One region of the Bradyrhizobium zaerense genome, then DNA from elsewhere that is predicted to be linked to it. Evidence: predicted binding sites of a transcription regulator. Region 1 holds the regulator's gene; each other region holds the start of a gene.
What was found. Region 1 encodes LexA, which represses DNA repair genes until DNA is damaged. Its sites were predicted from a motif close to TGTTCNNNNTGTGTTCNG; they were not measured.
Positions count from the first base shown of each region.

Region 2: the regulator LexA is predicted to act here: its motif matches at 3,298-3,315, upstream of AB8Z38_RS35960 (DUF3072 domain-containing protein).
Region 3: the regulator LexA is predicted to act here: its motif matches at 3,973-3,990, upstream of rmuC (DNA recombination protein RmuC).
Region 4: the regulator LexA is predicted to act here: its motif matches at 3,722-3,739, upstream of AB8Z38_RS14870 (PA0069 family radical SAM protein).

Region 1 covers NZ_CP165734.1:1,075,370-1,082,758, forward strand. Annotated here, with positions in the region: gene AB8Z38_RS05370 (ComEC/Rec2 family competence protein) at 1-779, shown strand, start outside; gene AB8Z38_RS05375 (hypothetical protein) at 959-1,390, opposite strand; gene AB8Z38_RS05380 (hypothetical protein) at 1,582-1,785, opposite strand; gene lexA (transcriptional repressor LexA) at 1,972-2,673, opposite strand; gene glp (gephyrin-like molybdotransferase Glp) at 2,850-4,061, opposite strand; gene AB8Z38_RS05395 (helix-turn-helix transcriptional regulator) at 4,166-5,293, opposite strand; gene AB8Z38_RS05400 (YadA-like family protein) at 5,692-7,206, shown strand; gene AB8Z38_RS05405 (hypothetical protein) at 7,250-7,389, shown strand, end outside.
Region 2 covers NZ_CP165734.1:7,557,931-7,565,319, forward strand. Annotated here, with positions in the region: gene AB8Z38_RS35945 (hypothetical protein) at 99-647, opposite strand; gene AB8Z38_RS35950 (zinc-dependent alcohol dehydrogenase) at 664-1,839, opposite strand; gene AB8Z38_RS35955 (SDR family NAD(P)-dependent oxidoreductase) at 2,002-2,784, shown strand; gene AB8Z38_RS35960 (DUF3072 domain-containing protein) at 3,058-3,252, opposite strand; gene AB8Z38_RS35965 (hypothetical protein) at 3,551-3,757, shown strand; gene AB8Z38_RS35970 (hypothetical protein) at 3,754-3,975, shown strand; gene AB8Z38_RS35975 (NAD(P)/FAD-dependent oxidoreductase) at 4,095-5,012, shown strand; gene AB8Z38_RS35980 (hypothetical protein) at 5,082-5,231, opposite strand; gene AB8Z38_RS35985 (response regulator) at 5,433-5,777, opposite strand; gene AB8Z38_RS35990 (sensor histidine kinase) at 5,812-6,972, opposite strand; gene AB8Z38_RS35995 (CheR family methyltransferase) at 7,053-7,389, opposite strand, start outside.
Region 3 covers NZ_CP165734.1:4,213,906-4,221,294, reverse strand. Annotated here, with positions in the region: gene recR (recombination mediator RecR) at 1-247, shown strand, start outside; gene AB8Z38_RS20365 (hypothetical protein) at 275-712, shown strand; gene AB8Z38_RS20360 (MFS transporter) at 838-2,196, opposite strand; gene AB8Z38_RS20355 (GIY-YIG nuclease family protein) at 2,310-2,612, opposite strand; gene rmuC (DNA recombination protein RmuC) at 2,743-3,942, opposite strand; gene def (peptide deformylase) at 4,113-4,637, shown strand; partial or broken gene fmt (methionyl-tRNA formyltransferase) at 4,777-5,711, shown strand; gene truA (tRNA pseudouridine(38-40) synthase TruA) at 5,831-6,568, shown strand; gene dapE (succinyl-diaminopimelate desuccinylase) at 6,735-7,389, opposite strand, start outside.
Region 4 covers NZ_CP165734.1:3,009,611-3,016,999, reverse strand. Annotated here, with positions in the region: gene AB8Z38_RS14880 (acetate/propionate family kinase) at 1-1,127, opposite strand, end outside; gene AB8Z38_RS14875 (phosphoketolase) at 1,136-3,550, opposite strand; gene AB8Z38_RS14870 (PA0069 family radical SAM protein) at 3,761-4,936, shown strand; gene AB8Z38_RS14865 (ribonuclease HII) at 5,001-5,834, shown strand; gene AB8Z38_RS14860 (glycosyltransferase family 39 protein) at 5,934-7,389, shown strand, end outside.

The DNA of each region.
Region 1 (7,389 bases):
TCGGACTGGACGGCGTGTTCTGGTGGCTGATGGGGATCGGCATCGATTGGATGATTGCGGTCACGCGATGGGTCGCGGCATTGCCGGGCGCGGTCGGCCATATCGGCGCCTTCGGCACCGCGCCCCTGGTCGCGGCGAGCCTCGGGCTCGTCCTGATGGGATTGTTGCGCACGCCGCTGCGTTGGTCGGGCGCGCTGGTGCTGCTGGTTGCGATCCTTTGGGGCTTGTCCGTCCGGCAGCCCGACATCCTGATCGCCGGTGACGGGCAGAGCGTCGCGGTGCGGGGCAGGGACGGGCAGCTGCATCTGATCAGGATGAACAAGGACAGCTTTCTGCTGAAGGAATGGCTGGCGGCCGACGCCGATCCGCGTGATGCCGGCAGCGCGTCGCTGGCCGATGGCGTCTCGTGCGACGATTTGGGCTGCGTCACGCCGCTCGCCGACGGGCGCCTGGTCGCAGTGGCGTTGCGCATCGACGCGCTGGCCGATGATTGCAATCGTGCCGCGCTGGTGGTGATCGCCCGGCCGGCGCCGCCGGATTGCACGGCGATGGTGGTCGATCGGCAGCGTCTCGCAAGCCAAGGCGCGCTCGCGCTGATGCGGCGTGGTGATGGTTTTGCCGTTCAGGCGGTGAAGGCAAGGGGCGCAGACCGTCCCTGGTCGCCGGCTGCCGCAGGCGCGGCGGATTATGATGGCAGCCTTGCGCCGAAGACGAAGACAGCCTCTCCCCGGAGCAATGACGCAACGCCGTCCGAGGCCGATCTCCAAGCCGAGGACTGAAAGCCGAGGGCTGGATTTGACCTCTCAGCCGATCGTCAGGCCGGAATGGCTGGCCGTCCGACATGCGGCGGGCGGATCACTCGATCGGCTTTGCGAGACGCAAACCGCTCCACTTCGCCGGCCTCGGCCGGCGATGGGCATTTCAATCCGGGCCTCGACCCCTCGTTGGGTCGGCGGCGTCAGCCGATCGGCAGGCGGGTGATCGTTGGCTGCCTGTCGGCGATCTCTGGCTTTTGCTCCCGCTCGCCGAGCGGCTGGGTCACCGGCAATTGCAGCACGGTGGCGCGCTGGCCTTCGACGAGCTGCGTCACCAGCACGTATTTGCCGTCCGGAAATTCGATGGCGTCGTGATGGCGATCGGGAATGTGCGGATCGACCTTGCCGAACTTGCCGACGCGGGAGTTGATGGTGCGCGTCCAGATCCAGCGATTGTCGTATCGGACGCTGTCGGCGAAGGCGAGCTCCGTTCCCGGCAGCAGGCAGACCGCGACCGACATATCGGCTTCGGAGGCGAAGCCGCGCGTCGAGGTGCCGCGGAAAGTTGTCGTGACGATTGTCTCGCCGACTTCTGCGGGACGCGTCGCGACGGCGTGCAGGCTGTAGTCACACATCGGGGTGCTCCTCAATCAGGATAGCGACCCGCGCCTCTTCTGAGGCGCAGGCCTCTATCAGAGTAGAAGCCTGCAAGCGTCTGCTTGGTTGTGGGCAAATCTGCGGCTTGGTCCGCGCGCTGCAATCACAATATCTTTTTCAATTGCGCGAGGAACAAAGCCTGCTCCCGTGCATTCGGGCAGTTTCGCCATTAGCGGCCAGCGGGCGCCGACCAGCCGGAATATTGCCAGGCCCGTTGCGACGGCTGCTCGACCGCGTTGCCGGCATTTCGGAATTGCTCGCTCGTCGCCAGTGGCACTTTGCGGACGCGGGGCTGCGTTTGCGCCGCGAGGGCTTGCGACGCTGATGCTGCGATCAGCGCCATCGCGACAGTGCTCAGAAAGATGTTGCGCATGGTTGTCTCCTCGGTCTCTCAAAGGCCTGCGAAGCGGTGCGCGCTTCGTCGCGGCGTGCCGAGGATGTAGCGCCGGAGGGGTGGCCGGATAATCTGCGCAAAACCAGAAAGACTATCCAGCCGGAGCGGACAATCGTCCGCTCCAATCGCTCGTGCGCGGCGGCCGACCGACCGTCCGCAGCCGGCTCAATACTTCCGGTAAAGCCCGATCAGCTTGCCCTGAATCTTCACCCGGTTGGGCGGCAGGATGCGAACCTCATACGAGGCGTTCGCCGGCTCGAGCGCGATCGAGGCGCCGCGGCGCCGGAAACGTTTCAGCGTTGCCTCCTCGTCGTCGATCAGCGCCACAACGATGTCGCCGGTATCGGCGCTCTCGTTACGCTGGATCAGCGCCATGTCGCCGTCGAGGATACCGGCATCGACCATGGAATCGCCGCGCACTTCGAGCGCGTAGTGCTCACCGGAGCCGAGCATGTCAGGCGGCACGCTGATGGTGTGGCTGCGGGTCTGCAACGCTTCGATCGGCGTACCGGCCGCGATCCGGCCCATCACGGGCACCGCGACGGGGCGCTCGCCGTCATCCGCCGACCCGCTGGAGCTCGCGCGGACCTTGCCGAGATTGCCCTCGATGACGCTGGGCGTGAACCCGCGGCGGCTGCCGGCCGCGGCCTGAAGCTCCGGCAGCTTGATCACCTCGATGGCGCGGGCGCGGTTGGGCAGGCGCCGGATGAAGCCGCGCTCCTCGAGCGCGGTGATCAGGCGATGGATGCCCGATTTCGAGCGCAGATCGAGCGCGTCCTTCATCTCGTCGAAGGAGGGCGGCACGCCGCTTTCCTTCAGCCGCTCGCTGATGAACCGCAGAAGCTCGTATTGTTTGCGCGTTAACATCTCGACCAAATTCCCCCGGTTGATGTCGTTCGATTCCGAGACGCTGAGTTCAGCGATGAGCCGCTACATGCTCGAAACAAATCATGAACGGACACTATATGTTCGATATGTGTTCCGCAACTGGTTAATTTAGCGTGAACGCGACAAACTTCGCGGAACGCGAGCGAGCGACGCGTTCAGACCGGCAATCGCAGCACCTCGCAGCGCGTGCCTGCCTCGGCCTTCGGCGCAAACGGCGCACGTACGAGAAGTGCCTGTGCGGCAGCCAGATTCGCGAGCAGCGAGGAATCCTGATGACTCACGGGATGAGCGATGAGGGTGCCGTCGTCGCGCAATTCAAGGCGCGCGCGAAGATAGTCCTCGCGCTGGTCGTTGGCACCGACATCGCGGCCGAGCACGGCGCGTTCGCGACGGTGGTGAATCACTTCGCGGCCCGAGAGCGCGCGAATCAGCGGCACCATGAACAGGAACGCACAGACGTAGGACGACACGGGATTGCCGGGCAGGCCGATCACGCGCATCGCGCCGAGCTGACCGTGCATCATCGGCTTGCCCGGGCGAATCGCGATCTTCCAGAACGCCATCGAGATGCCTTCGGCCTCGAGCGCCGGCTTGACCAGGTCGTGGTCGCCAACCGAGGCGCCGCCGGTGGTGATCAGGACGTCCGCCCCGCTGTCGCGGGCGCGGCGGATGCCGGCCGTGGTCGCCTCAACCGTGTCGGCGGCGATGCCGAGGTCGATGGTCTCGGCGCCTTCGCTGCGCGCGAGCGCGTGCAGGGCATAGCCGTTGGAATAAACGATCTGACCCGCGCCGGGGGTGACGCCGGGCATCACCAGCTCATCGCCGGTTGCGAGGATCGCAACTCTCGGCCGGCGGCGGACGGGCAGGCGCGGGTGGTTCATCGCGGCCGCGAGCGCCAGGTCACGCTCGGTGAGTCGGGTTCCTCGCTTCAGCAGCAAATCGCCTTCGCGAAAATCGACGCCGGCCAGGCGGATGTGCCGTCCGATGAGGGCGGCTTCCTTGATCGTGACGCGCTTGCCCTCGACCGCAGTATCCTCCTGGATCACGACCGCATCCGCGCCATCGGGAACGACGCCGCCTGTGAAAATCCGTACGGCTTCGCCAGCGCCCACCGTTCCCGCGAACGGCTGGCCGGCTGCGACCTCGCCAATCAGATTGAGCTGTGCATCGATCCTGGCCGCGTCGGCGGCGCGCACTGCGTAGCCGTCCATGGCCGACATCGCCTGCGGTGGCTGCGTACGGCGCGCCGCGAGATCGCGCGCCAGCACCCGGTGCCAGGCCTCGTCGAGCGCAACCATCTCTTCCGCCAGCGGCTCTGCGCCGGCAAGCACCGCGGCAAGCGCGTCGGAAACCGGCATGAGGGCCACGGTGAAAACTCCTGCTCGGGCAATACGACAATCGGGTCGCGGCAAGCGTTCTAGCCGACAGTGGCCGTCGAGGCAAAACGGACGTGCATGCGCGTGGACGCAGCTTATCTATGGAGCAATAGCCGCACCAGTTCGGCCTGCCGGTTCACGCCCGTCTTGTCGAAGATTTTCGACAAATGGCTGCGCGCGGTTCCGTCGGTGATCCCTAGCCGTTCCGCCGTCGCTTTGCGGCCGCCGCCCTTGACGATCTCGAGCGCAAAGGCGGCTTCGGCACGGGTGAGGCCGTAACGCGTGCGCAAAGCGTCGAGTCTTGATCTCGCGTCCGGCTCGGGGTCGGTGATGAGCACCATCGCGCTCGATCGCCAGCCGGAGGCAAGCGGCACCGAACTCTCCGCCCAATCTGTGCCGACTGGCGTCACCTGCACGTGCAGCGGCATGCGGCCTGGATGCCGCCGCAAGCTCATCTCGCCGCCGATGCGATCGGGATGATCGATGCTGCACGAGCCGATCAGTGATTGCAGAGAGCGGCCGTCTTCGCTGTTGATGGCGCTCAGCGCGCCTGCCTCAAGCACGATGCTCTCGGCGGCATCGAGCCATTCGCGCGCGCGGCGATTGACGAAGATCGGGCGCGCCTCAGCGTCTGCGAGAACGAAGCCGTGGTCTAGCCCATCCAGTCCCGCTAGCGCAGCGCGGCCGGTGACGTCGAGCTGGTGGGTACGCCGCTGGATGGCAACGGCGCGTACGAGATGCTGCGCCAGCGTCGCAAACAGCCGCCGTGCGTTATCGTCATATGAAGGCAAATTGGACGGCCGGTGGCTGGTCAGGATGCCCGTGGCGTTATGATCGACCAGCAAATTCGTCGTCAACGGCTCGGTATCGAAGCCGGCTGGCTGCCACCATTCGTTGTAGTAGTCGGTCGCGGTGAACTCATCGCGTGTGATGAAGTCGCCGATGGTGAAGACCTCGCCCGGCGTCCTGCCGATGCCAAGCGGCAACAGGGGATTGCGCGGCGCCCAGCCGAGCAGCTCTTGCACGCGGTCGGGGTCGATGCGCGGCGACACCAGGCTGGAGAGGCCGTTTGCGGGGTCATAGACACCGAACAGGATGCGACCGCCCATCGCCTCGTCGATGCGCGTCAGCACACTTTCCCAGCGGCTTCCGTCGAGCGCGGCCTCGTAGATGGCGCCGATGAGGTCAAATACGGAGTCGTTGGAAATATCGTCCGTCCCCAAGACAAAATGCCTCAAAATGCAATGAGGCATCTCAGCGCAGCGCCGCGCCAGGGCAAGGACAGAAAAAGCGGCAGTCGAGCCGATGTTGCCGCAAAGCAGCGCGGCATCGGGAATCTGAGGTTCGCGAGTGGCGAAGGCGAGGTGCAATGCTGAATTGCAAGCATATTGCGGGATGTTGCTGCGATGTCTCACTCCTCAAACATTCAGGTCGAAAGGCCCGCTTTCCCTCCGATCTCTGACGAACGTCAGATGCGATCGTCCTGCGGCTTGGAGAAGCTGCCCGGAGCGGTAGGTCAATCGACAGAATCGGGCCGTCCGTTCGAGGGGCTCTCATGTACGCGCATCGGCGTCACGACACTATTTTTGGGGCACTTAGGCGCCTGTCTCGCAAGGCCGGCTTGCTCGCCAGCAGCATGCTGACCGGCGTGGGTGTGCTGGGTGCCGGTGCGGTGCTCTACCCTTCGGCAGCTCTTTCTGCCGACTACGCCGCCGGCGGCGGCGTGATCAACGCGCCCAGCGGCAACGCGACAGCGGTTGGCAGCGGGGCCACCACGACCGGCTCCGACGCGACGGCTTACGGTGCAGGCAGCATCGCGAGCGGAGACGGCGCGACGGCGACAGGACATGTCAGTCAGGCCAAAGGCATCTCCGCGACCGCAACGGGAGAAAGCAGCATCGCAAACGGCGCCTACGCGACGTCGACGGGACAAAACAGCTTTGCGAACGGCACGTTCGCGACCGCAACTGGACAGGTCAGCACCGCAGACGGGACCAACGCGACGGCAACGGGACAAACCAGTGATGCCAACGGCACCAACGCGACCGCGACAGGCCAAGCTAGCTTTGCTAACGGCACCAACGCGACGGCGACGGGACAGGCCAGCACCGCCAACGGCGCGGACGCGACCGCGACCGGTAGTCTAAGCAAGGCAAATGGCTTTGATGCAACGGCAACAGGTATTCAAATTTCTGCAAATGGCACCTTCACGACTGCGACGGGCGCCCAGAGCGTCGCCCACGGCGACAGCGCGACCGCGACTGGCCAAGGCAGTTTCGCAAATGGCGATTTCGCGACCGCGACTGGTCAAGGCAGCAACGCAAACGGGACCAACGCGACGGCGACGGGACAAGGCAGCGTCGCGAACGGTGTGAACGCGACCGCGACCGGTAGTCTCAGCAACGCGAATGGTACCAACGCGACCGCGACGGGTGCCCAGAGCGTCGCCCACGGCGACAGTGCGACCGCGATCGGCCAAGGCAGTTTCGCAAATGGGGATTTCGCAACCGCGACTGGTCAAGGCAGCATCGCCAATGGCCTGACAGCGAGCGCGTTCGGCCGAAACAGCAACGCCACCGGCGACGCCACGACCGCGATCGGCCAGGGCAGCACGGCGAGCGCCACCGGCGCGACGGCGGTCGGTGCGGGCGCCACGGCGACCTTCGCCAATTCGACCGCGATCGGCGCGGGTGCGACAACATCAGCGCCCAACCAGGTCTCGATCGGCACCAGCACGAACACCTACCGCATGTCCGGCCTCACCTCGGCCGCGAGCCTTGCCGCACAATCCGGCCCGACACAGGTGGTGACAACGGATGCCGCCGGGCATCTGGCCGCCGCAAGCTTCAGCGGTGCGGATATTTCCACGCTGCAGTCCAACGTCTCCACGTTGCAGACGCAGATGCGGCAGGCCTTCGAGGGCACCGCCATCGCCATCGCCATGGGCGGCTCGGCGCTGCCATCGGACAAGCGGTTTGCGGTCTCCACCAACTGGGGCACGTTCCGCGGCCAGAACGCCATGAGCCTGGGCGCCCAGATGCGCCTCAACCAGTATGTCGTGCTCAATGGCGGTGTTGCGGCCGGGTTCGCGCAAGGCGGCGTCGGTGGACGCGCCGGAGTGACGGTTGCGTGGTGATGGCGGCGTGCTGAGCGGAAAGCAACGGGCGTGGCGGGCGTTAATGCTTGGGGCTGCGCTGATCGCGGCGGCCGCCGCCGGTCATGCGGAAACACCTCCGCCGGCGCCAAAACCAGCGCAGATCGACCGCAACGGCGTGCTGATGCTGGTCCGTTCCTCGCTGCTCGCACTCGACCACGCCAA
Region 2 (7,389 bases), 1.3 Mb from region 1:
CTAAGTTGGCAGGCAAAGTACGTTGGCGCCCAGCACCCTCGAGCTCCCGGTCACATCGGGTGGAACTTCACGCGACAGGCCTTGACGGTCGCAATTGCTCAGGAGGGGACCACGGTCTTGGCTCGGCTGTTCGTCAGCTGCTTGGCCCGATCCTTCACCGCCGCGAGCCCCTTTGGAAATCCGCTGCGGTCCGGGTAGAGCCTGCGCCTTGCCTTGGGCGAGGGGCGCTTCGGCCTGGTGTCCTGCGCGGCCCGGTAATCGAGCATCGCGATGCCGCCGATCATGAGAAGAGCCAATGCGACATTGCCCTTCTTGGGATTGTCCGGCGTCAGTGCCGACATGAGCGCGGCAGCATCGAGGCCGTCGCCGCCGACACGCGCCCACAAGCCGGCGTTCTTGTCGACCGAGAGCGACATGATCCCGCTGACGATTTCCCGGGCACCGAATGCGCGCACCAGCGTCTCGTGGCCCTCCATCCCCAGCGTCTCCGTGACCCGCCGCGGCGCCAACAGCTCCGCCAATCCGAGCCCGATGCTGAACCAGCCGAGCGCACGTGCGAGCCGGTCTTCGGGGCGCGCGAGACTGCTCCCGCTCTCCACGATAGTCGGATCGCCCTTGGTCCTCACGATATTGCCGAAATGAAACATGTCTTGCTCGCTTCCTTCAGGGCTTCAACACGACCTTGACGCAGGAGTCCCGCTTGTCGCGAAACACCTGGTACATCTCCGGGCCCTGCTCCAGGGGGACGGTGTGCGTGATCACGAAAGACGGATCGATCTCGCCTTGCTCGATCCGCCGAAGCAGGTCGTCGGTCCAGCGGTTGACGTGCGTCTGTCCCGTTCGCATCGTCAATCCCTTGTTCATGAAGGCGCCCATCGGAATCTTGTCGGAGAAGCCGCTGTAGACACCCGCGACGGAGATGATGCCGCCGGGACGGCAGACATAGATCATCTCACGCAGCACATGCGGGCGATCGCTTTCGAGCATCACCATCTGCTTGGCGCGATCGAGCAACGTATCCGGCTGCGAGGCCATCACATGCGATTCCATGCCGGCCGCATCGATACATTTTTCCGGACCCCTGCCGTCTGTCAGCTCCTTGATCCGCTCGAGAACGCTTTCGGTCTCGAAGTTGATCGTGGTGGCGCCGCCGGCTTCCGCCATGCTGAGGCGTTCCGGGATGCAGTCGATGGCGATGACCTGATTGGCACCGAGCAGGATCGCACTGCGGATCGCCATCTGGCCGACCGGGCCGCAGCCCCAGATCGCAACGGTGTCGGTGGGCTCTATGTCGCAATGAACCGCGGCCTGCCAGCCGGTCGGGAAGATGTCGCTGAGAAACAGCACCTGCTCGTCCGGAATGCCGTCGGGAACCTTGATGTGCGTGGCATCGGCAAATGGCACGCGCAGATATTCGGCCTGGCCGCCCGGATAGCCGCCGGTCAGATGCGTGTAACCGAACAGTCCGGCGGTGGTGTGTCCGAACACCTTGTCGCCGAGCTGCCGCTTGCGGTTGGTGGTCTCGCACACGGAGAAATTGCCGCGCTTGCATTGATCGCATTCGCCGCAAATGATGGTGAAGGGCACGACGATGCGATCGCCCTTCTTGAGCTTGCCGTCCACGCCGGAGCCGACCTCGACGACTTCTCCCATGGTCTCGTGTCCCATGATGTCGCCAGGCAGCATGCCCGGGATGAAGTTGTGGAACAGGTGCAGGTCCGAGCCGCAGATGGCGCAACTTGTAACCTTGATGATGGCGTCACGCGGATCCTGAATCTCCGGATCGGTCACGGTGTCGCAGCGAATGTCCTCCTTGCCGTGCCAGACGAGCGCTTTCATGCATGTCTCCAGGTTGAGCTTGACGCATCTAAGTCGAGCAACAAACGATGGTTGCTATGGAAGCTTGAAAAAAGCGGCGTCGACCGCGAGATGTCGCGAGATTTGGAACGAGCCACGGGCGCGGCGATTGAGCGGGATCATCGACATTCGAAGGATCTGCTTATGCCAGCCAATCAGTTTGCCGTCGTCACCGGAGCTTCCACCGGCATCGGTCTGGAACTCGCGAAATGCTGTGCCAAGGCCGGCTTCGATCTCGTGATCGCGGCCGACGAACCGGCGATCCAGGGAGCCGCCGATGAGCTCCGCGGTCTCGGCGCCAAAGTTGAATCCGTCCAGGCTGATCTTTCAACGACCGGCGGCATCGACAAGCTCTGTGGCGTGGTGGGTAACCGGCCGGTCGATGCACTGCTCGCCAACGCCGGTGTGGGTCTCGGCAAGGCGTTCCTCGATCAGGAGTTCGATCGCGTCCGGCGCGTGATCGATACGAACATCACCGGGACGCTTTACCTGATCCATCGTGCGGGTAACGAGATGCTTCGGCGCAAGAACGGACGCATCCTGATTACCGGCTCGGTCGCGGGATTCACGCCCGGCAGTTTCCAGGCGGTCTACAACGGGACCAAAGCGTTCCTGGACTCGTTTTCGTTCGCGCTTCGGGAGGAGCTGCGCGATTCCGGCGTCACCGTCACCTGCCTGATGCCCGGCGCGACCGAGACCGAGTTTTTCCGCCGGGCCGATATGATGGACACCAAGGTCGGGACTGAGGAAAAGGACGACCCTGCCGATGTCGCGAAGGCGGGTTTCGAGGCGATGATGAGCGGAGAATCCGACATCGTGACCGGCCTCAAGAACAAGCTCCAGACGACCGTCGCCAATGTCACGCCAAACGAGCTGCTCGCCAAGCAGCACCGCAAGATGGCCGAGCCCGGCACCGCGAAGTCCTAGAGCGCGGGCCAAAAGAGAATTCGTCGCGGCCCACAAAAAATGCGGCGGCGCACGCCACCGATTCACATTTCATAATGCCGTCGCCACCCCGAGCCGTCAAAACGGCGGCTTGGAACGAGGGCGGCGGCGATGGACCATGTGGAACTGCTTTTTCTCGGCACCGCCTTTGCCGGCTTCGTGCTGATGGTCGCGGCGCTAGTCTGGATGGCAGTGGCCTGACGGGCCATCAGCGCGGAACAGCTTTCGGCGAGGGCGACGACCGCGCGCGCCTTGTCATTTCTCCAGCCCCGCTTCGGCGCGCAACTTGTCGATCAGCTCCGAGGCTTGCGCCTTGGTGAGCTGGTTCTCGGTCGGGTCCGGCTGGTTGGCCTGTTCACTAAGAGTCTTGAGGTAGGAGGCTTGTGCGCCGGTCATCGGATCATCGCCGGACACCCACTCGCTCGGGTCCTTCTCGGTGTTGTCTGCCATCATGATCTCCCATCGGTTATTCGCCCAACGCGCGACCTGTCTACCCGTTCCGCATTCGTTCTTTGCAAAGCCGTAGGATGGACATGGGATTTGCAGCTGGCGGTTCGCGACGCAGCAGGCGCAAATCGCGGAAATCTCGCGGGGAATTAACCTATCCAAATGCGGGAACGCGGCTTGCGCCTGAAGCTGCGAGTAGTGCCGCTTGGTCGTCCAACGCCGGCATGATCCCGGCCCCGGCGCGCCATACCTCCCGCCCGGGGCCGGCTTCCCCTTTCCAGAAGCAGCCGCGGAAACGCAGATGACCGCCACACGCAAGCGAACGAAACAGACGCAATCGCTCCAGGAGCGCTTGCTGACATCGGCTGACAAGGCACGCGAGCGCGCGCAAAGCATGCCGCCCGGCAAGCCGCGCGACATGTTGCTGCGCCGTGCGATGCAGGACGAGGTGACCTCCAGCTTGACCGACTGGTTGAGTGCGCCCGGTTACAGAAGGCCGGCTCAATGACCATGCACAGCATCAGGCATTACCGCGCTTTCCAGATCGACCCGAACGGTCACGTTTTTGGTTGCATCAATCTCGTCTGCGGCGACGATGAAGAGGCAAAGCGCCAGGCGGCTTCGCTCGTGCTCACCCATCGCATCGAGCTATGGCGGCTCGACAGGCGCATCGCTCGTTTCGACCTGCCCAGTGAGCGCGCTGACTCTGCCGGCCTCATTGGCTAGCTCGAAGCTGCATTGCGATTGCGCTCTGCTCGCCCCGCGGTTCGGAACTGCGCGTTGCGGCCTGGGTTGGTCGATGGCTCGCGCTGCGCGAGTTCGATCCCGAAGGCAGGTTCTCCGCGATGACGGGTCTCGATGAAACAAGCGCGGCGATGCCGCTTGATTGCCTGGTCATCGGCGGCGGGCCGGCCGGCTTAATGGCTGCGATCTATCTCGCACGCTTTCGGCGCCGCGTATGCGTCGTCGACGCCGGTGCAAGCCGCGCTGGCCTCATTCCGCGAAGCCATAATGTTCCCGGCTTTGCGCACGGCCTGTCCGGCAGCGAGTTGCTTGCACGGATGTCGGCGCAATTGGCCGAGCTTGGGGTGGCGCGAGTGAGCTCCGAGGTCAGCGATCTCGCGCCGGGCCCGGATGGGTTTCGCGCCGCATGGGCCGGAGGCGAGGCCGACACCAGGGCCATCGTGCTCGCCTGCGGGATCGTGGATAACCATCCGCCGTTCGAGCAATGGCGGACCGCGGTCGCGGACGGTCTTCTGCGCTACTGCCCGGTTTGCGACGCGTATGAAGCGATCGACCGCCGCATCGGTGTCGTCGGTCCGCCGGCTCACGCCGCAAGCAAGGCTCTGTTCCTGCGCGGTTACTCGCGCGACGTGACCCTGCTAGCGACCGAGCGTGCCGATGCCGACGCAAGAGCGCGACTGGCCGCGGCCGGGGTGGAGATCGTGGAGGCCGCCGATATGCAATTGAAGCGCCGGGGTCGCAGGCTCGAAGCCTGCTTCAACGGAGGCGACAGCGCGGAATTCGATGTCGTCTACCCCGCGATGGGAGCCGAGGTGCGCTCAGCGCTGGCGGTCTCGCTGGGCGCGGAACATACGTCGGATGGATATCTCAGGATCGATGATCATCAGCGCACGTCTGTCGCCGGCCTGTATGGCATCGGGGACGTGGTGACTGACCTGCATCAGATCTCCGTCGCGTTCGGCCACGCGGCGGTGGCTGCCTGTGCGATCAACAACAGCCTGCCACGACGTCTGGTGTAAGCCGGTCGACCCACAGCCGCTGCTCCGGAACGCGCGCGTGCTGCTGAAGCCAAGTCCTATCGCCAAGTCCTATCGCGAGGCGCGCTTCTGCGGATCATCGCGGCGCTGCGCCGCCTCCGTATTGGCGTCGAGTTGCGCACGCTCGCCTCTGCGCAACCGGCCGCTCTTCATGATGCCGTACAGGATCGCCCCGCCGAGAATGAAGGCGCCTATGAACATCAGCCAAACTGTCGTAGCCGAGAAATCTCCAAGAAGCATTCCGACGCCGCTATTGCCCATATCCGCTCCTCGCTCTGCCTTCCCAGGACGGAAAGTCGGGGCACGCGCCAAGGTTCCTCCGCCGCAGATATCGCCGACGAGGGCCGGTTGAGCAGGCGCCGTTCCCGCTGCGCACAGGCGCAGGAGGGCAAGGACGTCGCTTTAAGCCGCGCGATTGTTGAACAATGCACCAAACACTGAAAGCAGAGTGGCTTGGTCGAACGGCTTTTCACATCGCGGATGATCCCGGTAGCGACCCTCGAGCGCATCCCGGCCGTATCCGGTCGCAAACAGGAATGGAATGGAGCGCGCGACAAGCGCATCGGCGACCGGATAGGAGTTGCTGCCATGCAGATTGATGTCGAGGATGGCGCCGTCGAAGCTGCCGGGCTCGTTCTCGACCAAGGCAAGTGCTTCCTCCAGTGAACCGACCGGACCGACGACGTGGAAGTCCGCTTGCTCCAGGAAGTCGGTCAGAACCTGAGCGAGCAAATAGTCGTCCTCCACGACGAGAATCCTGCGGACTCGAAGGGTTGCAGCTTCACCCGTCACTCAATGCTCCCTGTCTTGCGGCGGCATCCGTCGCCGGGAGCGGCAATTCGATGCGGCAGAGAACCCCATCCTCGCCGAACGAAAGCTTGGTCTTGGCGCGCAAGGTGTACGCGAGCGCCCGCTCGATAAGGTCTCGTCCAAAGCCCTTGCGCGCCGGCTTCGAGAGCTTCGGGACTCCGGTTTCCTTCCAGTTCAGCAGCAGAGTCGGAATGCTCTCGCCGTTGGTCTGAATGCTCCAGCGGACCTCCAGTTTCCCTTGGCTCTCCCTGAGCGCCCCGTACTTGATGGCGTTCGTCGCAAGTTCGTGCAGGGCAAGTCCGAAGGTCTGGACCAGTTCGAATCCGAGGGCGACCGGCGGGCCGGACACCGATACCCTCTCGTCGGCCGCGCCGACGGCCTGCAATTCAAGTCGAATGATATCGCCAAGGTCGATGTGATCGTCCATCGATCCGCTGACAAGGCTCTGAACCCGGCCGAGCGCCGCAAGCCTGGTCAGGAAAGCTTCCAGCGAACCGCCCTTGCCGAGGGTCTGTTGAGCCAGTGACTGCACAACGGACAACAGGTTCCGGGTTCGGTGTTGAAGCTCGGCGATGAGAACCCGCTGCCGCGCCTCCGAGCGCGTCAGGCTGGTGACATCGATGAACGTGACGATCAAGCCTTCGATCTTGTGGCCGCCATCCCGATAGGGAGCCAGCCGCACCAAATAGTGAGGGCCTTGTCCTTCGCCACCGACCCGTCTCTCGATCGGCTCCGCGCTTGCAAACACCTTCGCAATGTCGTCTGCAAAGCCCGCAAGGCTCAGCTTGCTTGAAAGATCCGTGATCGGCCGTCCCTTATCGGTGGGAAGTATGTTGAAGACCTTCGTGACCGCCGGGGTGAAGCTGCGAATGACGAGGTTTCTATCGAGAAAAACCGTCGCGACGTCGGTACTTTCGAACAGATTCTGCAGATCGTTGTTGGCGCGGTCCAACGCGTCCACCTTGCCGTTGAGCTCGGCGTTGACGGTGTGAAGCTCTTCATTGACCGATTGCAATTCTTCCTTCGAAGCTTCGAGTTCCTCATTGGTTGACTGCATTTCCTCATTGACGGAGACGAGCTCTTCATTGGAGGACTTCAGCTCCTCGAGCGCCGTTTCGTACTCCTCGATCATGGACTGCAGGCGATCCCGGGTCTCGCGTAGCTCGCGCTCGGTATGTGCGGCCGCCCCGTCATGACTGACCCGAGCCCGGTTCAGCGCCTCCTCCCGGCTGAGCACAGGCCCCTGGTCGGAAAAAGAACCAGGTAGAGCGGTTCGCCTGCGGTCCGGTTGCCCAGCGGCTCGATCGTCACATCGACGATCTGGACGCCACCTTCCTCGCTGTCCAGCGAGATGCCGTTGCGCGCGGCCGTTCGTCCGGTCTCGACAGCTTCGCGGAACAGCGTTCGCAGGTCGAGCCGGAGGCTCTTGCGAGCCATCGTCAGCAGCTGCCGCGTCGGTGCCCCCGCCGGCGCTTCCAGATATTTGCCGGTCCGTGTCGAGTAGTAGACGACGTCGCCGTCGTGATTGACCACGACATGCGGAGGAGCG
Region 3 (7,389 bases), 3.1 Mb from region 1:
CGGCCCGCAGGATCTGACCATCGACGCGCTGGTCGCGCGCGCGCATGATGCGCAAGTCCACGAAATCATCCTGGCGCTGAACGCGACGGTGGACGGCCAGACCACAGCGCACTACATCACCGACCTGCTTCAGGACGCCAACGTAAAAGTAACGCGTCTCGCCCATGGTGTGCCGGTCGGTGGCGAGCTTGATTATCTCGATGAAGGGACGCTGTCGGCCGCGATGCGGCAGCGGACCCTGTTCTAGCAATCCAGAAGTTACGGAACGGACCACATGACGAAACTTTTCGCCACGCGATTGGCTTTGGCCGCGATGATAACAGTGCTGGTGACCCCGGCCTTCTCCGCGCAGCAGGACGACGAGGCGTTGCCGCCTTCAAAGCCCGGCAAGCCGATCAACGCCGGCGAGGTGCTCTCCGGCGAGCTGAACACCATGAAAGTGCGCGACGTCAAGAACGCCGGCAAGAGGGTTGCGACCTACCAGATCACGTCCGAGCCGCGCCGCCTGCCGCCGCCGAACGGGCTGTGCAATCTCGAGACCGGGCCGGAGACCTTCCAGCTCGTCCCCAATGGCGATGCCCAGGCTGCGCAGTTGAAGACGTTTGCCGGCAAGGAGATCTCGGTCAAGGTCGACGAAGTCGCCTGCGCCAGCGATCCCGGCCAGATGAGCGAAGCCGTGATCACGAAGTGGAGTTTGGTGAGGAAGCAGTAGGGGGTCCGCTCTGCTCTCGTCGTCGTTGCGAGGAGCCCTTGCGACGAAGCATCCAGACTGGTTCTGAGGAGAGATTCTGGATTGCTTCGCTTCGCTCGCAATGCCGAGTGTGAGGCGGCGCCCTGCTAAATCCGCACCGGCCCCAGCGTCTCGAAATGCCGTCGCTTCTGCAGCCATGTCAGCAGGACGAGGCTCGGGATCGCCACCAGCACGCAGATCACGAAGAACAGCGGCCATCCGGTCGCCTTGGCGACATAGCCCGCACCCGATGAGAGATACGTTCGTCCAACTGCCGCCAGCGCGGTGAGCAGCGCATATTGCGTCGCCGTGTGCAGCGGGTTCTGACACAGCGCCGAGAGATAGGCGACGAAGATCACGGTGCCGATCGCGCTGGTGAAGTTCTCGCAGGTGATGGCGAAGGCCAGCGCCCATTGGCTGGTGCCCACGAAGGCCAGCCAGGAGAAGGAGAAGTTGGCGAGCGCCTGCAAGACGCCGCCGATCCACAGCGACGTCGCCAGCGAATAGCGCCGCGCGACAAAGCCGCCGGCAAAGCCGCCGATCAGCGTCGCGGCGAGGCCGACGCCCTTCACGATCGCGGCATAGTCGTTGCGGGAGAACCCGAGGTCGATCACGAACGGCGCTGTCATGGTGCCGGAGAACGCGTCGGTGAACTTGAACAGCACGACGAAGATGAGCGCGGCGAGCGCGTCCTTGCGCGACAGGAATTCCGAGAAGGCGCCGATCGCGGCGTGGAGCACGCGCGCAAAGGCCGTCTCGGTGTGTGTCGCTGCTTCGGCCCGCGCCGATTGCTCGGGCTCGGTGGCGACCAATGCCGTGACCGTCCCGATCAGCACCATCGCTGCCATCACCACATAGCCCCACGTCCAGGCGGATGCGCGCGCAATGCCGGTGCTCTCGAAACCGGAGACAATGAACAGCGCGCCGGCGGTCGAGACCAGCATGCCGATGCGATAGGCCGCGACATAGGATGCCATGCCGGCGGCCTGCTCGCTCTCGGGCAGGCTCTCGACGCGGAAGGCATCGACCACGATGTCCTGCGTCGACGACGTCGTCGCCACCAGCAGCGCGCCGAGCGCGACGTAGAACGGCGAGCGCGCGGGATCGGTCAGCGCCAACAGCAGGATCGCGATGATCAGCAGCAGCTGCGAGAACAGCAGCCACCCGCGCCGCCGGCCGAACGCGCGGGTGAACAGCGGCACATGCAGCGCATCCACCAGCGGCGCCCACAGGAATTTCAGCGTGTACGGCGTGCCGACCAGCGCGAACAGCCCGATGGTGCCGAGGTCGACGCCGGATTCCCGCATCCAAACCAGCAAGGTCGACCCCGACAGCGCCAGCGGCAGCCCGGAGGAGAAGCCGAGAAACAGCACGATCAGCACCCGCGATTGCAGGTACACGGCGAGGCTGTCGCGCCACGAGATGGTGTCTGTTCCGGCGGCGGAGGTCGCGTCGGGTGCGGTCATGGGCAGGTGTTAGCAGATTCTGGCGGCCACAAGGGAGGTGTCGTTCCCGCCGGCCACAAAGGAGGTGTCGTCGCCCGGCTTGACCGGGCGACCCAGTATTCCAGAGGCCGAAATTAGGGAGGACCAGCGATCCCCGCATAAAGATCGTTCCAATCCGGATTGTCCTTCTCGATTAGCGCGATCTTCCAGGCGCGCTTCCATTTTTTCAGCCGCTTCTCTCGTTTGATGGCGTTCTCGGGGTCATCGAGCTGCTCGAAATAGACCAGTCGAGCGACATCGTACTTCTCCGTGAAGCTCTCGATCAGCTTCGATTTATGCTCGGCCACCCGGCGGATCAGATCATTCGTCACGCCGATATACAACGTTCCGCCGATCTTGCTGGCGAGGATGTAAACGTAGTAGCAGCGTGCCCCCATGCCGCATTCCTCTCGCTGTCATCGTCCGCGAAGGCGGACGATCCAGTAATCACCGGCATCTCGGCTCAATCACCACCGCCGCGGCGTACTGGATGCCCCGCCTTCGCGGGGCATGACGGTGTGCCGGGCCTCACTCCCCCGCTTGCAGCTTCCGTGGGAACAGCTCGGCGGCGCCGGTGGCCACCAAATGCGGGCCTTCGGGGGCGTCGGTCTTGCTGAAATCGAGCTCCTCGATCCGCCCCGCTCGCTTCTCGATCTTGTCGGCGGAGATCAGCACTTGGCGCACGTCCTCGTTGGCGTCGGCAAAATGCTTCTGCAGTTTCAGCACGCGGTCCCTGAGGCGGCCGAGGTCGTCGCCAAGCTTGATCACTTCGGTGCGGATCTGGTCGGCGGCGTCGCGCATGCGCGCGTCCTTCATGATCTGCTGCATCACCTGGATCGCGAGCATCAGCAGCGAGGGCGACACCAGCACCACGCGGGCGCGATAGGCTTTCTGGATCACGTCGTCGAAACCGTCATGGATCTCGGCGTAGACCGATTCCGACGGCACGAACATCAGCGCCATTTCCTGGGTCTCCCCGGCGACCAGATATTTCTCGGCGATGTCGCTGACATGCTTCATCACGTCGGCGCGCAGCCGCTGCGTGGCGATCCGGCGCTCCTCGTCGGTGCGGGCGTCGTGCAGCGCGGTCATCGCCTCCAGCGGAAATTTCGCGTCGATGCAGAGCGGGCGCTGGTCGGGCAAGAACACCACGCAGTCCGGCCGCTTTCCGGTCGAGAGCGTAAACTGGAACTCGTAGGCGCCCTTCGGCAAGCCGTCCTGGACGATCGCCTCCATGCGCGCCTGGCCGAACGCGCCGCGCGACTGCTTGTTGGCGAGCACGTCGCGCAAGGTCGTGACCTGGGTGGTGAGGTCGGTGAGGTTCTTGTGCGCGCTGTCGATGATGCCGAGACGCTCGTGCAGTGCGCGCAGGCTGTCCATGGTGTTGCGAGTGGTGTTCTCCATCGACTGGCCGACGCGGTGGGTCACCGAATCCAGCCGCTCGTTCACCGCGCGCGCCATGTCGGCCTGGCGGCCGGCGAGGGCCTGGGTCATGGCATCCACCCGGCCCGAAGCCTCGCTCTGGGCGTGCAGCATCTGCCTGACGCGCTCCTCGAGCTCGTCGGCGCGGATGGCATTGGCCATCGCGAGTTCCGCGCCGCGCCGCGAGGACCGCGCGATCACGACGGCGATCACTGCCAGCAGGATGAGGACGAGGGCGCAAAAGCCGATCAGCGCGTCGATGGTGCGCACCGGCCAGTCGCCGAGCATGAAGATGATTTCGTTCATGGCCGCCTTTTAGCCGATTCGGCGGGTTTCGCGAACGAATAGCGAACATTTCTGGTTAATGGCCCCTTAATTTTTACGGTTAGCAAAGCCTCAAGTTTTATGGTTAGCGGACCGTTAACGGAGTTCCTCGCTGCATTGACCGCATCGGGCGCGCAGCTTAAATCGCGGCCATGGCCCTCAGAGAAATCATCATCCTGCCCGACAGGCAGCTGCGTCTGGTCTCCAAGCCGATCGAGAAGGTCACGCCGGAGATCCGCAAGCTTGCCGACGACATGTTCGAGACCATGTACGACGCGCCCGGCATCGGGCTCGCGGCGATCCAGGTCGCGCAGCCGCTGCGCCTCATCACCATGGATCTCGCCAAGCGCGACGAGAACGGCGAGACCAATCCGGAGCCGCGCGTCTTCATCAATCCGGAAATTCTGTCCTCGTCCGAGGAGCTGTCGGTCTATGAGGAAGGCTGCCTCTCGATCCCCGAATATTACGAGGAGGTCGAACGCCCCGCCAAGGTGCGCGTGCGCTTCACCGATCTCGACGGCAAGGTGCACGAGGAAGACGCCGAAGGCATCTACGCCACCTGCATCCAGCACGAGATCGATCATCTCAACGGCGTGCTGTTCGTCGACTATCTGTCCAAACTCAAGCGCGACCGCGTGATCAAGAAGTTCGAGAAAGCCGCCAAGCGCGGGGAGTAGGGTATCTGTCATTCCGGGGCGATGCGCAGCATCGAACCCGGAACCGAGATTCTCAGGCGCGCAATTGCGCGCCGTAGTTCGGCTGTTCGAGCCGCCCGGAATGATCGTCAGTGGATCGCGTTTCTCGCAGGTTTTTCACATGCCCCTTCGCCTGATCTTCATGGGCACGCCCGACTTCTCCGTGCCGACGCTGTTCGAGCTCGTCGCGCATGGCCACGAGATCGTCGCCGTCTACACCCGCGCGCCGAAGCCGGGCGGGCGGCGCGGCCTGCAATTGCAGCCGACCCCGGTGGAAGAAGCCGCGCGAAAGCTCGGCATTCCCGTGCTGACGCCGAAGACGCTGAAGACACCGGAGGCGCTGGACGAATTCCGCGCGTTCGACGCTGATGCTGCGGTCGTCGTCGCCTACGGCATGATCCTGCCGCAGGCCATTCTCGATGCGCCGAAGCTCGGCTGCTACAATCTGCACGCCTCGCTGCTGCCGCGCTGGCGCGGCGCCGCGCCGATCAACCGCGCCATCATGGCCGGCGACGCCGAGAGCGGCGTGATGGTGATGAAGATGGATGTCGGGCTTGATACCGGCGACGTCGCCATGGCCGAGCGCATTGCGATCACGGACGCCATGACCGCAGCCGATCTGCACGATCGCCTGTCCCGGCTCGGCGCCGATCTGATGGTGCGCGCCATGGCGGCGCTCGACCGCGGTGCCCTTCAGCTCAGGAAGCAGAGCGAGGACGGCGTCACCTACGCCGCCAAGATCGACAAGGCCGAGGCCCGGATCGACTGGACCAAACCCGCGCGCGACGTGCTGCGTCACATCCACGGATTGTCGCCTTTTCCCGGCGCCTGGAGCGAGCTCGCAGACGTCGGCGAAAACGCGCGCGTAAAAATCCTGCGCTGCGAGTTTGCCAAAGGCGCAGGTGCCCCGGGCGAAGTGCTCGACGACCAGCTCACCGTCGCGTGCGGCGAGGGCGCGATCCGCATTCTCGAGCTGCAGCGCGAAGGCAAGGCGCGGATGCAGGCCGTCGACTTCCTGCGCGGCGTGCCGGTGAAGCAGGTGCCAAATTCATCTAGCACTGTCATACCCCGCGAAGGCGGGGTATCCAGTACGCCGAGGCTTCTCGGCTTAACAGAGATGTCTCGGAGTACTGGATCGCCCGGTCAAGCCGGGCGATGACACCATCCGGATTGAGATGCCCCGCTACAAGCTCACCATCGAATATGACGGCGCGCCGTTCTTCGGCTGGCAGGTGCAGGAGACGCTGCCCTCGGTGCAGGGCGCGCTCGAAGCGGCGGTGAAGGCGATGACCGGCGCGGATTTGCGGGTGCATGGTGCCGGCCGCACCGATGCCGGCGTGCATGCGCGCGGCCAGGTCGCTCATGTCGACGTCGAGAAGCAGTTTCCGCCGGGGCGTTTTCGCGACGGTCTCAACGCACATCTGCGCCCACATCCGATCGCGGTGCTCGAAGCCGAGATCGTCCCTGACAGCTTCGAGGCGCGCTTCTCGGCGATCAAGCGCCACTATCGCTACCGCATCGTCAACACCCGCGCCAATCTCGCCCTCGATATCGGCCACGCCTGGCGCGTGCCGCGCCGGCTCGACAGCAACGCGATGCATGCCGCCGCGCAGCGCCTGCTCGGCAAGCACGATTTCACGACGTTCCGCGACACCGAGTGCCAGGCCAAATCGCCGGAGAAGACGCTCGATCAGCTCGATGTGCTGCGCGACGGCCGCGAGATCACCATCGTCACCTCGGCGCGCTCGTTCCTGCACAGCCAGGTGCGCTCGATGGTGGGCTCGCTGGTGTGGGTCGGCGACGGCCGCTGGACCGCAGACGATCTCGCCGCGGCACTCGCCGCCCGCAACCGCGCCGCCTGCGGCATCGTCGCTCCGCCGGACGGGCTGTATCTGATGAAGGTGGATTATTGATTGGGGCGAGGGCCTGCGCTCTCGCAACACCCATCATTGTCATGCCCCGGCTTGACCGGGGCATCCAGTACGCCGCGGCCTCTCGGCTCAGTCACTGCCGTCTCTGGAATACTGGATCGCCCGATCAAGTCGGGCGATGACAGCGGAGGGCTCGCGAAGATCGCGTCTACCCAAAATACCTCTGCAAAATCCCGCGATACACCTGCGTCAGCTTCTGCAGATCCGCCACCGGCACGCGTTCGTCGACCTGGTGCATGGTCTGGCCGACCAGGCCGAATTCGATGACCGGGCAATAGCTCGAGATGAAACGCGCGTCCGAGGTGCCGCCTGAGGTCGACAGCTCCGGCTTGCGTCCGGTGACCTCCTCGATCGCCGACACGGCAAGATCGGTGAACGGGCCGGGCTGGGTGACGAACACGTTGGAGTTCGACGGCTCCCAGACGATGCGGGCGCGGATGCGGTTGCCGCAGGCTTTTGTCAGCCGCGTCTCGACCAGCTCGCGCAGGCTCGCCTGGGTGTGGTTGTCGTTGTAGCGGATGTTGAACTTGGCGCGCGCCTCACCGGGGATGACGTTGTAGGCCTTGTTGCCGACGTCGACCGAGGTGAATTCGAGATTGGAGGCCTGGAACTGCGCGCTGCCATGGTCGAGCGGCTCGTCGGAGATCGCCACGATCAGCCGCGAAATATCCGGCACCGGATTGGACGCGCGGTGCGGATAGGCGACATGGCCCTGCACGCCGTCGACGTAAAGCGTGCCGGATTGCGAGCCGCGGCGGCCGACCTTGATGGTGTCGCCGAGCGTCTCGACATTGGAGGGCTCG
Region 4 (7,389 bases), 1.9 Mb from region 1:
GTCGGGATGACGAAGATGTCGACGGCACTGTCGCTGCCGCTGATGCACTCGTGCGCCGCGTCATTTGCGATGGGATCGATGCGCGCGCCGAGCCATGCCAGCCGCTCACCGATCATGCTGCAAATCTGCGGCGCGTGCTCGCCGATCCCTCCGGTGAAGACTAGGCAATCCAGCCCTTCAAGCGTATTCGCCATGACTGCGACCTCCTGCGCCGCACGGAACGTGAAGAGATCGATCGCTTCCTTTGCCGCAGCCTCGCCGCTCGCAAGCAGCGAGCGCATGTCGGCGGAGATGCCGGATACCCCAAGCAGGCCCGACTCCTGATAGAGCAGGTGCTGCACGTCCTCGACCGACATCTTCTCGTGCTGTTGCAGATAGAGCAGGACGCCGGGGTCGATGGTGCCGCAGCGCGTGCCCATGATCAATCCGTCGAGCGGCGTCAGTCCCATGGTGGTGTCGACGCTGCGGCCGTTGCGAAGCGCGCAGAGGCTCGCGCCGTTGCCGAGATGGGCGATCACGGTGCGCTTGGCGGCAAGCTCGGGCGCGATGTCCGCGAGCCGGCCTGCGACATATTCGAACGACAGGCCGTGAAAGCCGTAACGGCAGATGCCGCGCTCTTCATAGCGTCTCGGAATGGCGAAGCGGCTCGCGGGCGGCCTCAGACCATGGTGGAAGGCGGTGTCGAAGCAGGCGATCTGCCTCAACTCGGGCCGGATCGCCCGGATCGTATGGACCGGCGCGAGACAGCGCGGCTGGTGCAGCGGCGCCAGCGGCGTCAGCGCTTCAAGCTTCGCGTAGACGTCTTCCGTCAGTTCGACCGGCCGTGAATAGTCTGGCCCACCATGGACAATGCGATGGCCCACGGCACGCAAGTGGCGCTCGCCGAAATGCTCTTCGATAAACCCAAGCACGTCTGCGAACAGGTGACCGCTGCCCGTATCCGCCTCTGTGCGTTGCTTGTCGAACAGGGTCTCGCCCGCCGGGCTCTTCACGGCGAGTCGAGGCTTCGTCTCGTGCTCGTCGAGCAGTCCTTTGCAGAGCAGGGCGGGATCGGACCCCGACAGCTCGAACAGGCCGAACTTGATGCTCGACGATCCGGAGTTGAGAACCAGAACGGTGTCCGACATGGCTGCCGTCAATCGCCGGCTTCGGCCGGAGTCTTGCCGCCTGCGCTGTTCTGCCAGACCCAGTCGCGGATCTCCGGCATGTCCTCGCCGTGTTCGCGCACATAGTGCGAATGCTCGATCAGTCTGTCGCGGAAGTGCTGTTTCACGTCGGCGGCCCTGGCCGCAAGACCCGGCACGCGCTCGATGGCCTCGATCGCGAGATGGTAACGGTCGAGCTCGTTGAGCACGACCATGTCGAACGGCGTCGTCGTGGTGCCTTCCTCCGCAAAGCCGCGCACATGCATGCCGGCATGGTTGGTGCGGTTATAGGTCAGCCGGTGGATGAGATAAGGATAGCCGTGATAGGCGAAGATCACCGGCTTGTCGCGCGTGAACAAGGTGTCGAAGTCGCGATCCGCGAGGCCGTGCGGATGCTGCTCCTTCGGTTGCAGCGTCATCAAATCGACGACGTTGACGACGCGCATCTTCAGCTCGGGCAACGCATTGCGCAGAAGGTCGACGGCGGCGAGCGTCTCAAGCGTCGGCACGTCGCCCGCGCAGGCCATCACCACGTCGGGCTCGTGGCCCGCCTCCTCCGTGCCCGCCCAAGTCCAGATGCCGATGCCGGCGTCGCAATGCGTGGCCGCGTCTCGCATCGAGAGCCATTGGGGGGCAGGTTGCTTGCCGGCGACGATGACATTGACGCGATCGTAGGTGCGCAGGCAATGGTCGGCGATCCATAGCAGCGTATTGGCGTCGGGCGGGAAATAGATGCGGACGATGTCGGCCTTCTTGTTGGCGACGAGATCGACGAAGCCGGGATCCTGATGGCTGAAGCCGTTGTGGTCCTGGCGCCAGACATGCGAGGTCAGGAGATAGTTGAGCGAGGCGATCGGGCGCCGCCATGGCAAATGCCGCGTCACCTTGAGCCATTTGGCGTGCTGGTTGAACATGGAATCCACGATGTGGATGAAGGCCTCGTAGCACGAGAACAAGCCGTGCCGTCCGGTGAGCAGGTAGCCTTCGAGCCAGCCCTGGCAAAGGTGCTCGCTCAAGACCTCCATCACGCGGCCGTCCTGCGCGAGATGCACGTCGTAAGGTTCGATCGGCTCCATCCACACTCGTTCGGTCGCCTCGAACACCGCATCGAGCCGGTTTGACGCGGTCTCGTCCGGTCCCACGATGCGGAAGTTGCGCGTCTGCGCGTTGAGGCGGATGACGTCGCGCAGAAATTTGCCGAGCTCGCGCGTGGCTTCTGCGATGACGCCGCCCGGCTCCGGCACGTCCACCGCGAAACTGCGGAAGTCAGGCAGCTTCAGCTCCTTCTTCAACAGCCCGCCATTGGCGTGCGGATTGGCGCCCATGCGGCGGCTGCCTTCGGGCGCCAGCACCTGAAGCTCGGGGATGAGCGTGCCGTTCGCGTCGAAGAGATTTTCCGGCTCGTAGCTGCGCATCCAGTCTTCGAGCAGTTTCAGATGCGCCGGATTCTCGCGGCAGTTCGAGACTGGAACCTGATGCGCGCGCCAAAAGCCCTCGACCTTGAGGCCGTCGACCTCCTTGGGGCCAGTCCAGCCCTTGGGGCTGCGCAGCACGATCATCGGCCAGCGCGGCCGCTCGACGTTTTTGCGCCCGTCGCGAGCATGCCGCTGGACCGAGCGGATGCTGGCGAGCGCGACGTCGAGCGCATCCGCCATGATCCGGTGCATCAATTTGGGATCGTCGCCCTCGACGAACAGCGGCTCATGGCCAAGCCCGCGAAAAAGCTCGCGGATCTCGCTGTCGGGCATCCGCCCGAGCACGGTCGGGTTGGCGATCTTGTAGCCGTTGAGATGCAGGATCGGCAGCACCGCGCCGTCATGCGCGGGATTGAGGAACTTGTTCGAGTGCCAGGACGCCGCGAGCGGCCCGGTCTCGGCCTCGCCGTCGCCGACGACGCAGGCCACGAGCAGGTCGGGATTGTCGAAGGCCGCGCCATAGGCGTGGACCAGCGCGTAGCCGAGCTCGCCGCCTTCATGGATCGAACCCGGCGTTTCCGGCGCGGCGTGGCTCGGAATGCCGCCCGGGAAGGAGAACTGCCTGAACAGCTTGCGCAATCCGTCCGCGTCGCGCGCGATGTCGGGATAGATCTCGCTGTAGCTGCCTTCGAGATAGGTGTTGGCGACCATGCCCGGTCCGCCATGACCGGGACCGCAGATATAGATCGCATTCAGGTCCAGCGCGCGGATCACCCGGTTGAGATGGGCGTAAATGAAGTTCAAGCCGGGCGTGGTGCCCCAATGGCCGAGCAGACGCGGCTTGATGTGCTCCGGCCGCAACGGCTCGCGCAGCAGCGGGTTGTCCAGAAGATAGATTTGCCCGACGGAAAGGTAGTTCGCCGCGCGCCAGTAGCGATCGAGGAGATCGAGGTCGCCGCTCGCGGCGGTCGTTTTTTGTTGGATTGTCATGTTCCTGCCGACTTTCACCCAGCGCTCGTCACCAACCATGTTGCGCGACGATTGATCCCCGACCGGCATCAGACGTGATGCCCGGGACAGCCGTGTTGCGGGACGTCAAGTCACCGCGCCCGAAATTTGGGCGGCTACTTTGCATGGGATTGTTTTCCAGTTTTTTGTTTGTGTTCTTGATTTGTTCTTTCGTCGTGCTATCTTGGCTTCATGAGTCCAGCATCCTCTCATGCTCTCAAGCACCTGCCGGTCACGGCGCCCTCCGAGCCGGCGGGTGCGGCTTCCGACTTTCCTGAGCTGGCGGTCGCCATCGACCGCCAGCGCAGGCGAGGCCGGGGCGCGCAATCCAACGCCAGCGGCCGCTATGAGGCCGAGGCGCGCGTCGCCTTCGACGACGGCTGGCAAAGCCTCGAAGATTTGCCGCCGTTCAAGACCACGGTGGCCATCGACACCTCGCGCAAGGTGATCACCCGCAACGATTCTCCGGACATCGGTTTCGATCGCTCGATCAATCCCTATCGCGGCTGCGAGCATGGCTGCGTCTATTGCTTCGCCCGGCCGACGCATGCCTATCTCGGCCTGTCGCCGGGGCTCGATTTCGAGTCAAAGCTGTTCGTGAAGCCCGACGCGCCGGCGCTGCTGGAGAAGGAACTCGCCGCGGCCGGCTACGAGCCGCGGATGATCGCGATCGGCACCAACACCGATCCGTACCAGCCGATCGAGCGCGAGCGCAAAATCATGCGCGGCATTCTGGAGGTGCTGGAGCGCACCGGCCATCCCGTCGGCATCGTCACCAAATCGGCGCTGGTCTTGCGCGACATCGACATTCTCGCGCGGATGGCCAGGCGCAACCTCGCCAAGGTCGGAATCTCCGTTACCTCGCTCGATCCCAAGCTGGCGCGCACCATGGAGCCGCGCGCCTCGACGCCGCCGAAGCGGCTGGAGGCGCTGAAGCAGCTCTCGGAGGCCGGCATTCCGACCACCGTCATGGTGGCGCCGGTGATCCCCGCGCTGAACGATTCCGAGATCGAGCGTATTCTCGATGCCGCCGCCCATGCCGGCGTCAAGGAAGCCTCCTACGTGCTGCTGCGGCTGCCGCTGGAGGTCCGCGATCTCTTCCGCGAATGGCTGATGGCGAACTATCCGGACCGCTACCGCCACGTCTTCACGCTGATCCGCGACATGCGCGGCGGTCGCGACTACGACGCCAAATGGGGCGAGCGGATGAAGGGCACCGGCCCGATGGCCTGGACCATCGGCCGCCGCTTCGAGATCGCCTGCGAGAGGCTCGGGCTGAACAAGCGCCGCTCCAAGCTGACGATTGATCATTTTGCGAGGCCGAAGCGGGAGGGCGATCAGCTCAGTCTGTTCTGGAGGAGTCGTTGAATAACGGGAATTGCCCGGGGTTCCCGGTTGCGCTGGCCGGAGGCGCGTGCGCACGATCCCGGCCATGATTCGGGACAAGTCCGTCAGCAAGCCGGCCAAGAAGGTCGCGCCTCAAAAGCCTGAGAAGGCTTCGATCGGGAATGCCGAGCCGGGCAAGGGTGCGGCCAAGAAAAGCGTCATCGCGGTTGCTTCGCCGAGCTTCCGCCGCGAGCGCGCGCTGATCAAGCGCGGCATCTGGCCGGTCGCCGGCTGCGACGAGGCCGGCCGCGGCCCGCTCGCCGGTCCCGTGGTGGCGGCTGCGGTAATTCTCGATCCCGACCGCATTCCGCGCGGCATCGACGATTCCAAGCGCCTGACCGCGGAGGAACGTGAAAAACTGTTCGACAAGATCTGCGCGACGGCGCAGGTCTCCGTCGCGGTCGCCTCGCGCTCCCGCATCGACCGCGACAATATCCTGCGCGCCTCGCTCTGGGCCTTGAAGCGCGCGGTGGTGGCGCTGCCCGAGCCGCCACGCCACGTGTTTGTCGATGGTCGCGACCGTCTGGATACCACCTGCGACTGTGAGGCCGTGATCGGCGGCGACGGCATCGTCCTGTCGATCGCGGCAGCTTCTATCATCGCAAAGGTGACGCGCGACCGGCTGATGTGCGCGCTGGCGCAGGACTGCCCGGGCTACGGCTTCGAGCAGCACAAGGGCTATGCCGTTCCGGAGCATCTCGATGCCCTCGACCGCCTCGGGCCCACCGTGCACCACCGCAGCTTCTTCGCCCCCGTCGTCGCCGCCCGCGCCAAGCACATGCCCTGGACGGTCGAGCCGGTGCAGGACTTGTTTGCTGTCGCCGAGGCCGAGATGCAGGTGGAAGCGGCCATCGAAATCGATGCGTCCGCCAGCCTCTAGAGCAGACTGTCGTTGCCACGACGCGCAGTGCCCTTTATCAAAACAATCGTGAGCGAATAGGGCCGGCTGGACGGGTTGGCTGCATCTTTCGGACGTTGCATGCGGTTTACCTCCCTGGTCATCGAGCTCATTCGCGCCCGGCCGCGGCTGATCGTATGGATCGCCGTGCTGTTGCAGGCCGCGATGTGGCTGCTGGTGGCGCTGATGTTCTACCGCAGCCCGCCCGGCAACCTGGCGACGCTGCTGGCCTTTGGCCGCGAATACCAGGTCGGCACCGATCTTGGCCCGCCGCTGCCGCTCTGGCTCGCCGACATCGCCTATCGCGCCGCCGGCGGCCACATGTTGGGCGTCTATGTCCTGGCCGAACTGTGCGAGATCGCGACCTTCGTCGCGCTTTACCATCTCGCGCGCGCCGTGGTCGGCACCCAGCATGCGGTGCTCGCCGTGCTGCTGACCATGACTGCGCTGGCCTTCTCCTCGCCCGCGCTCGACTTCGGCCCCTTGATACTGGCGCGGCCGCTCTGGACGCTGCTGCTGTTGCATTCCTGGCAGATCATCGGCCAGCGTCGCGGCAACGCCTGGTTCGCCTGGTCGATCGAGGCAGGCTTGTTGCTGCTGACCACGCCCGCCGCGATCTTCCTGCTCATGCTGCTCGTGATCTTTGCGTTCTCGACTGCGCGTGGCCGCAAGACGCTGCGCGCGCTCGATCCGCTGTTTGCGCTGATCGTGGTCGCCGTGCTGGCGCTGCCCTATGCGGTCTGGTTGATGCGTGCGGAGACGCTTGTCCTGCCGGCCTTGCCGCAAATCTCGGACCTGAACGCCCGCGCGCTGCACGCGGCCTGGCTGTTCGGCGGGCTCGTGCTCGGCACGGCGGCGATCCCGGTGCTGACGTTCCTCAACACCGGCCTGTTCGCCGGCAAGAGCGAGGAAGCGCCCATCATCTACCGGCCGCCGGTTGAGCCACTCGCGCGCAACTTCGTCTATTTCTTTGCGCTCGCCCCGGTGATCGGCGCGGTCCTGATCTCCGGCCTGCTCGGGCTCGAGGCTGTCGTCGCTGGTGCCGGGGTCGTGCTGGTGATGTCCGGCCTCGCCGTGGTCGTGGCGGCCGGCGATCTCATCGCGATGCGCCGTGCCCGGATGTTGCGCACGGTGTGGGCCGCCGCAATCGTCGCCCCCGCCGCCGGCGTCGCGCTGGCGGTGCTGTTTCTGCCCTGGAGCGGCACCGGCGAGATCGCGACCTCGATGCCGGCGCGCGCGATCTCGGACTTCTTCGACGACAGCTTTGCCCGCCGCACCAATCACCGCCTCCGCGCGGTCGCCGGCGAGACGCAGCTTGCCAGCTTGATCACGTTGCATTCCGGCCGGCCGCATCTCTTCATCGATGCCGAGCCCACGCGCACGCCGTGGATGACGCCCGCGCGCTTCGCCGAGACTGGCGGCGTGGTGGTCTGGCGCGCCTCCGACACTGCCGGCACCCCGCCGCCCGATATCCTCAAGCGTTTTCCGGACATCGTGCCGGAAGTGCCGCGCGCCTTCGAATGGCTGGTGACCGGAC